DNA from 2 places in the Pseudomonas sp. BP01 genome. Region 2 is predicted to be linked to the other one. Evidence: predicted binding sites of a transcription regulator. Region 2 holds the regulator's gene; the other holds the start of a gene.
What was found. The regulator sigma-54, encoded in region 2, starts transcription at its own class of promoters, with help from an activator protein. The targets are predictions, from matches to a motif close to ANTGGCATNNANNTTGCTNT.
Positions count from the first base shown of each region.

Region 1: a site for sigma-54 is predicted at 2,076-2,095, ahead of JOY50_RS03000 (circularly permuted type 2 ATP-grasp protein). Genes of this name have one in related genera too.

Region 1 covers NZ_JAFBKA010000002.1:196,033-200,377, reverse strand. The annotation lists gene JOY50_RS03015 (hypothetical protein) at 1-773, shown strand, start outside; gene JOY50_RS03010 (DUF3726 domain-containing protein) at 776-1,471, shown strand; gene JOY50_RS03005 (RidA family protein) at 1,500-1,871, shown strand; gene JOY50_RS03000 (circularly permuted type 2 ATP-grasp protein) at 2,240-3,649, shown strand; gene JOY50_RS02995 (alpha-E domain-containing protein) at 3,653-4,345, shown strand, end outside.
Region 2 covers NZ_JAFBKA010000010.1:44,024-48,368, reverse strand. The annotation lists gene lptB (LPS export ABC transporter ATP-binding protein) at 1-662, shown strand, start outside; gene JOY50_RS11130 (RNA polymerase factor sigma-54) at 839-2,332, shown strand; gene hpf (ribosome hibernation-promoting factor, HPF/YfiA family) at 2,412-2,720, shown strand; gene ptsN (PTS IIA-like nitrogen regulatory protein PtsN) at 2,733-3,197, shown strand; gene rapZ (RNase adapter RapZ) at 3,200-4,054, shown strand; gene JOY50_RS11110 (HPr family phosphocarrier protein) at 4,074-4,345, shown strand, end outside.

The DNA.
Region 1 (4,345 bases), on a different contig from region 2:
GCCAGCATGAGCAGAACCTGCAAACCTTGGCCGAGCTTGCTTTACTGACCACCTGGCTGGGCGCACAAGCCACCGACGCGGGCCTTTGGTCGCGCCTGCTGGCCTGGGCTGAGGCACAGGCGGGGGTGGGCTGCCAGGAACTGCTGGCAAGCCTGCTGCTGGAGCTGTACCCCGAGCAGGTCACGCCACTGGCCGAGCACATGGGCGTCAACGAAAGCTGGCAGCTGGACGCGCAGATGCCCCTTGGGCAACTGCGCCAGCTCATCGAGCAGCAGTACGGCTGGGCGCTGGAGTACGACTTCAGTGCCGTGGATGCCGAGCACTTCTTCTGGTACCGCTCGGCCGAGAAAGAGGAGCCGCGCCTGGGCATGCGCGCCGAGGAACCGGGGGCCGAAAAAGAAATGCAGCTGGGCATTGCCCGTAATATCCAGCAGTGCCACGCCGCACTGCTGAAGCACCTGCAGCTGGAGCCTCAGGCGCTGACCGCGCACTTCCTGATCGCCCAACCGGCGTTCAAGGGCACGGTGCGCCGCCTGCAAGGCATGGCTCAGACGACCTACGGCGAAATCCGCGCCAACCTGCTGGCCCGGGACATGCTGCCGATTCACCTGCTGCGCTGCAAACTGGCGTTTTTCGGCGCGGGCAAGTTCGACCCCAAGTCGAGCCGCTGGGTGCGTATCACGCTGTTCCAGGGCGCACCGCTGGTGAGCGACATCGGCCAGCCATTCGCAGACGACTGGAATTTTGCGGTCATGCCGCAAGGGGAACTTTGACCATGCGCGTATCGCTTAACGAAATACAGGTGATGTGCCGCAAGGCATTCGAAGGCATGGGCTTCGCCCCCGGCGACTGCGAGGACGCCGCCGAGCTGGTGGGCTGGCTGCAATTGCAAGGGCTCGACGGCGTGGGTGCGCTGGAAAAGGCCCTGCTCTACCTGCAAGCCGAAGCTGCCAGGCCGTACACCCTGAGCCACGAGGATAACGCCCTGCTGGTGATCGACGCCAAGGGCCAGAGCGTGTTGCGCTGCGCCGCCACAGTAGTGGAACTGGCGGTAGCCAAAGCCATGCGCAGTGGTCAGGCCGAGCTGCGCATCCACCAATGCCACAACCGCTTGCTACTGCTGGGTTACCTGAGCCGGGCAGCTGTGCAGGGGCTGCACGTGCAAGCCCGCTGGGAGGACGCCCGCCAGTGCCACCTGGCCGACTTTACCGCCGGGATCCAGCGCCCGGCACTGCTCAGTGAAGCCCGGCCCGGCGCCATTGACGCGGCCGAGCAAAGCGTCACGGTGCTGTTCAGCCGGCCTGGCCAGACCGCAACGGCGCCAGCCAACCCGCAGAGCACCTTGCAGCAGGGTTTTACAATCAACGACCACACCTGGCAACGGCTCAAACAGCTGGCCGAACACATCCTCGTCGAAAGCACCGATGCCTCGCGTCGCCACGGCGCAGGCGGCGGCAGCGATGCTGACTGAAGCCGCTCAACACTCAGGAAACCAACCCATGAAACATGCAATCAAGACCGAGCTGTTCGCCTCCCGGGCCCCTCTGGAATGGGCGGTGGTCGGCAACGGTACGCTGTACACCGCCCAGATCCCCATCGATGCACAGGGGCAAGTGGTTGCCGGCGGCATCGAGGCGCAAGCCCGGCAGACACTGGACAATCTGCGCCACACCCTGGAGGCCGCCGGCAGTTCGCTGGATGCCGTGACCCAGGTGCTGATCTATGTGACCGACCGCCAATACCTGGCCACCGTCAACAGCCTGTATGCCGACTACTTCCAGGCCCCCTACCCTAACCGCGCGGCAATCGTAGTGGCGGGGTTGGCACGCGAAGAAATGCTGGTGGAGCTGGTGGTATACGCCTGCCTCTGAGGGCGTCAAGGCGCTCGCTTGGAGGTATTCAGCGTCTGTACGATCGAGCGCCGCGTGGGCGGCGCTCGAAATACGCACCACATCAGCCCCAGGACATGCACCCGCAAGACTCCACTTTCCCAAAACGCCCTTTTTTGATGCATCGGCCACTGTGGCCAGTCGGCGCAGACCCGCTCTACGCCCTACCTCCCCTTCCTTTCCCGCACTGGCATTTTCATTGCAAAGGCTGTTTGTGCCCAACGCACAGGCAATCAATCGCAACCGAGGCTTACGCCAGACACAGCACCCACTTACCCCAGCAAGGCAGCACCCTGAAATACGCAGATGAACCGCAATGAAGCTGCCGGCGACGGCGGCAAGGAGTGGGTATGTCCCGGGCTTTTTTCAATGAAATGTACGAAGCGAACGGCAGTTGCCGCCCGCATTACCAGGAGTTCGCCCGCTGGCTGGCAAACACCCCGCTGGAGCTGCTGGAGCAGCGCCGGCGTGAGGCCGATCTGCTGTTTCACCGCGCCGGCATCACCTTCACCTTGTACGGCGACTCACAGGACACCGAGCGCCTGATCCCCTTCGATATCATCCCGCGCAGCATCCGCGCCAGCGAGTGGCGCACGGTCGAGCGTGGCTGTATCCAGCGTGTGCAGGCCCTTAACCTGTTCCTGCAGGACATCTACCACGACCAGCGCATCCTCAAGGCCGGCATCATCCCGCCAGAGCAAGTACTGGCCAACGAGGGCTATCAGATCGCCATGCAGGGCCTGGACCTGCACCGTGGGCTGTACGCCCATATCGCCGGTGTCGACCTGGTGCGTGACGGCGATGGCAGCTACTTCGTACTGGAAGACAACCTGCGCACCCCCAGCGGCGTCAGCTACATGCTCGAAGACCGCAAGATGATGATGCGCCTGTTCCCCGAACTGTTTGCCGCCCAGCGTATCGCGCCCATCGACCATTACCCCAACCTGCTGCTGGACACGCTCAAGAGCGCCAGCCCGCTGGACAACCCCACCGCCGTGCTGCTCACCCCCGGCCGTTTCAACAGCGCCTACTTCGAGCATGCCTTCCTGGCCCGGGAGATGGGCATCGAGCTGGTCGAAGGCGCAGACCTGTTCGTGCGTGACGAGCATGTCTACATGCGCACCACGGCCGGCCCCCAGCAGGTGGATGTGATCTACCGGCGCCTGGACGACGACTACCTCGACCCGCTGTCCTTCAACCCCGACTCGACGCTGGGCATACCGGGGCTTATCTCGGTGTACCGCGCCGGCAATGTGGTGCTGGCCAACGCCGTCGGCACGGGCGTGGCAGACGACAAGTCGATCTACCCGTATGTGGACGACATGATCCGTTTCTACCTGAGCGAGGAGCCGATCCTCAACAACGTGCCGACCTGGCAGTGCCGCAAGCCTGCGGACCTGTCCCATGTCCTGGCCCACCTGCCCGACCTGGTGGTCAAGGAAACCCAGGGCTCTGGCGGCTATGGCATGTTGGTCGGGCCGGCATCGACCAGCGCCCAGATCGAAGACTTCCGCGCGCGTATCAAAGCCCGCCCGCACGCCTATATCGCGCAACCCACCTTGTGCCTGTCGACCTGCCCGACCTTCGTCGACAGCGGCATCGCGCCGCGCCACATCGACCTGCGCCCGTTCGTGCTTTCGGGCAGTGAAACGCGCCTGGTGCCTGGCGGCCTGACCCGCGTGGCGTTGCAGGAAGGCTCATTGGTGGTCAACTCGTCGCAGGGCGGCGGTACCAAAGATACCTGGGTGGTGGAGGACTGAACCATGCTTTCGCGAACCGCTTCCGACCTGTACTGGATGTCCCGCTACCTGGAACGCGCAGAAAACCTCGCGCGCATGCTCGAGGTCAGCTATTCGCTGTCGCTGATGCCCCAGGCCGGGCGCAGCGACGGGCATGCCGAGCTTGCAATGTCGCTGCTGGCCTCTGGCACGCTGGACGACTACATCCGCCGGCACACCGAACTCGACCCCGAGCGCATGCTGCACTTCTTCGCCCTCGACGCGACCAACCCCAGCAGCATCTATTGCTGCCTGCAGGCCGCCAGGACCAATGCCCATGCAGTGCGCGGCCGGATCACCGCCGACATGTGGGAGAACATCAACGCCACCTGGATCGAAATGCGCAACATCGCCAGCAATGGCCTTGGCCGCTATGGCATCAGCCAGTTCTGCGACTGGGTCAAGGAACGCTCGCACCTGTTCCGCGGCGCCACCTCTGGCACCATCATGCGCAACGATGCCTACAGTTTCATCCGCCTGGGCACCTTCCTGGAGCGGGCGGACAACACCCTGCGCCTGCTCGATGCGCGCTACGAAATGTTCGGCGAGGCTTCCGAAGAGGTCAGCGACAGCTCCGCCCGAGGCTATTACCAGTGGAGCGCCTTGCTGCGCGCGCTGACCTCGTATGAAGCCTTCAACGAGCTGTATCGCGCCGCGCCCAGTGCCCGGCCAGTGTCC
Region 2 (4,345 bases):
TCAGCCTGTCGATCGACAGTGGCCAGATCGTCGGCCTGCTCGGCCCCAACGGCGCCGGCAAGACCACCTGCTTCTACATGATTGTCGGGCTGGTCCAGGCCGAGCAGGGGCGCGTGCTCATCGACAACCTCGATGTCAGCCACCAGCCCATGCACGGCCGCGCCCGTGCTGGCATCGGCTACCTGCCGCAGGAAGCCTCGATCTTCCGCAAGCTGTCGGTGGCCGACAACATCATGGCCATCCTCGAGACCCGCAAGGACCTCGACCGCGACGGCCGCCGCAAGGAACTGGAAAGCCTGCTGCAGGAGTTCCACATCAGCCACATTCGCGACAACCTCGGCATGAGCCTGTCCGGTGGTGAACGCCGCCGCGTCGAGATTGCCCGCGCCCTGGCGACCGCACCCAAGTTCATCCTGCTGGACGAACCATTCGCCGGTGTCGACCCGATCTCGGTCGGCGACATCAAGCAGATCATCCACCATCTCAAGGCCAAGGGTATCGGTGTGCTGATTACCGACCACAACGTGCGCGAGACCCTGGATATCTGCGAAACCGCCTATATCGTCAATGATGGCCGGCTGATCGCCGAAGGCGACGCCGAAACCATCCTGGCCAACGACCTGGTCAAAGAAGTTTACCTGGGTCACGAGTTCCGGCTCTGACCCCGGCATGCGCCTGGAGCACTGGCAAATAGCCGTGAAACCGCGGGTAAAGTTGTTACGGTGCTCTAGGCAAACGCTACAATTTAAGGCATAAAACTTGCTTGATCTGGCGCCCAGGCGCCCTCGTGTAGTGGATGGCGCGTGCGCGCCGGCGAACAAGGTACCAAGCCCCTGCCATGAAACCATCGCTCGTCCTAAAAATGGGCCAGCAACTGACGATGACACCTCAGTTGCAACAGGCCATCCGTCTGCTCCAGCTTTCCACCCTGGACCTCCAACAGGAAATCCAGGAAGCGCTGGAGTCGAACCCGATGCTCGAACGTCAGGAAGACGGCGAGGACTTCGACAACAGCGACCCGATGGCGGACAACGCCGAGAACAAGCCGGCAGCCGAAGCCCAGGACAACAGCTTCCAGGAAAGCACCGTCAGTGCCGACAACCTGGAAGACGGTGAGTGGGGCGAGCGCATCCCCAACGAGCTTCCGGTCGACACCGCCTGGGAAGACATCTACCAGACCAGCGCCAGCAGCCTGCCGAGCAACGATGACGACGAGTGGGACTTCACCACCCGCACATCGGCCGGCGAAAGCCTGCAAAGCCACTTGCTGTGGCAACTGAACCTGGCGCCGATGTCCGACACCGACCGCCTGATCGCCGTTACCCTCATCGACAGCATCAACGGCCAGGGCTACCTGGAAGACACCCTTGAGGAAATCTGCGCCGGTTTCGACCCGGAGCTGGATATCGAGCTGGACGAGGTCGAAGCGGTGCTGCACCGCATCCAGCAGTTCGAACCGGCCGGCGTCGGCGCCCGCAACCTGGGTGAATGCCTGCTGCTGCAACTGCGCCAGCTACCTGCCAATACCCCGTGGATGACCGAAGCCAAGCGCCTGGTCACCGATTTCATCGACCTGCTCGGCAGCCGTGACTACACCCAGCTGATGCGGCGCATGAAAATCAAGGAAGACGAGCTGCGCCAGGTCATCGAGCTGGTACAAAGCCTCAACCCGCGCCCAGGTTCGCAGATCGAGTCCAGCGAGCCAGAGTACGTGGTGCCCGACGTCATCGTGCGCAAAGACAGCGACCGCTGGCTGGTGGAGCTGAACCAGGAAGCCATCCCGCGCCTGCGGGTCAACCCGCAATACGCAGGCTTTGTGCGCCGCGCCGACACCAGTGCCGACAACACCTTCATGCGCAACCAGTTGCAGGAAGCGCGCTGGTTCATCAAGAGCCTGCAAAGCCGCAACGAAACGCTGATGAAGGTTGCCACGCAGATCGTCGAGCACCAGCGCGGTTTCCTCGACCATGGTGACGAGGCGATGAAACCGCTGGTGCTGCACGACATCGCCGAGGCGGTAGGTATGCACGAGTCGACCATCTCTCGGGTTACCACGCAGAAATACATGCATACACCGCGTGGCATCTACGAACTGAAATACTTTTTCTCCAGCCACGTCAGCACCTCCGAAGGCGGAGAATGCTCGTCCACGGCGATCCGCGCGATCATCAAGAAACTTGTTGCAGCGGAAAATCAGAAAAAGCCATTGAGTGACAGCAAGATCGCTGGTTTACTGGAGGCACAAGGCATCCAGGTAGCCCGTCGCACCGTCGCCAAGTACCGCGAGTCCCTCGGCATCGCACCGTCGAGCGAGCGCAAGCGACTGATGTAGCCCCTGAGATGTGCCACAGCGTTTGTGGGGCAGGTGCAAGACCTGCCTCTTTATGCACGGGCAATAAAGGAGAAGCTGTATGCAAGTCAATATCAGTGGACAGCATGTAGAAGTCACCCAGCCACTGCGCGATTACGTGCTTGAAAAGCTCGCCCGCGTGGAAAGTCACTTCGACAAGATCACCAACGTGCAGGTCATCATGAAAGTCGAGAAGCTGCAGCAGAAGGTCGAAGCGACCCTGCAGATTCCTGGCGGTGAAGTGGTTGCCAATGCCGAAGACCAAGACATGTATGCAGCAATCGACGCCTTGGCCGACAAGCTCGACCGCCAACTGAAAAAACACAAGGAAAAACAGCAAAGCCTGCTGCAAGGTGCAGCTGCCCGCTGATCCCCCTCATCCATGATCCGACTTGAAACCATCCTGACCCCCGGCCGTTCCCTCGTGAACGTGCCGGGCGGCAGTAAGAAGCGCGCCCTTGAAAAGGTCGCCACCGTCATCGCCGAACAAGTGCCAGAGCTGGAGATGCAAGACGTCTTCGAAAAACTGGTCGCCCGGGAAAAACTCGGCTCGACCGGTTTCGGCAATGGCATCGCCATCCCCCACTGCCGGCTTGAAGGATGTTCCGCCCCGGTCAGCGCCCTGCTGCACCTCGAAGCCCCTATCGATTACGACGCCATCGATGGCGCGCCTGTGGACCTGCTGTTCGTCCTGCTGGTGCCTGAAGCTGCCACCGATGCGCATCTGGAACTGCTGCGCCAGATTGCCAGCATGCTCGATCGCAAGGAGGTTCGTGATCGCTTGCGTGCCGCCAGCAGTAACGAGGCCCTGTTCCAGGTTGTCCTGGACGTACAGAACGAGCACTGAACATGCGCCTGATCATTGTCAGCGGCCGGTCCGGCTCCGGCAAGAGCACCGCCCTCGATGTCCTGGAAGACAACGGTTTCTATTGCATTGACAACCTGCCCGCCGGGCTGCTGCCGGAGCTGGCGGAAGAGGCGCTGATCAACACCGAACTGCTGCAACCGAAGGTTGCCGTGTCGATTGACGCACGTAACCTGCCCAGCCACCTGACGCGCTTCCCCGAATTGCTCGAAGAAGCCCGCGCGCGCAACATCCAGTGCGATGTGCTGTTCCTGGATGCCGACGAAGACATGCTGCTCAAGCGCTTCTCGGAAACCCGCCGACGCCACCCACTGACCAATGCCAACCGCTCGCTGGCCGAAGCGATTCGCGTCGAGAGTGAGCTTTTGGGCCCGATCGCCGACCTGGCCGACCTGAAGATCGACACCACCAACCTGAACCTGTATCAGCTGCGTGATTCGATCAAGCTGCGTCTGCTTAACCAACCCGAGCCTGGCACTGCGTTCCTGGTCGAGTCCTTCGGTTTCAAGCGCGGCATGCCGGTGGATGCGGACCTGGTGTTCGATGTGCGCTGCTTGCCCAACCCTTACTGGAAGGCCGAGCTGCGCGAGCACTCCGGCCTCGAACAGCCGGTAATCGACTACCTGGGCGCACAACCGGATGTCGAAGACATGTTCAACGACATTTCCAGCTACCTGCTCAAGTGGCTGCCCCGCTTCGCCGCCAGCAACCGCGCCTACGTCACCATTGCCATCGGCTGCACCGGCGGCCACCACCGCTCGGTGTACATCACCGAGCGCCTTGGCCAGTTGCTGCAGCAATCCCTGAAAAACGTCCAGGTCCGCCACCGCGACCTCTAGCCCAAGGATCCGCCCCACGATGCCCGCCCGCGAAATCACCATTATCAACAAGCTGGGCCTGCATGCCCGGGCGGCAGCCAAGTTCGTCGGCGTGGCGGGCCGCTTCCCCTGCCAGGTGCGCGTTGGCCGTGCGCCAGACAAGCTGGTGGATGGCAAGAGCATCATGGCGGTGATGATGCTGGCGGCCGGCAAAGGCACCCAGGTGCACCTGCATACCGAAGGCGAGCAGGACAACGACGCCATGGATGCGCTGGTCGAGCTGATCAACAACTTCTTCGACGAAGGCGAATA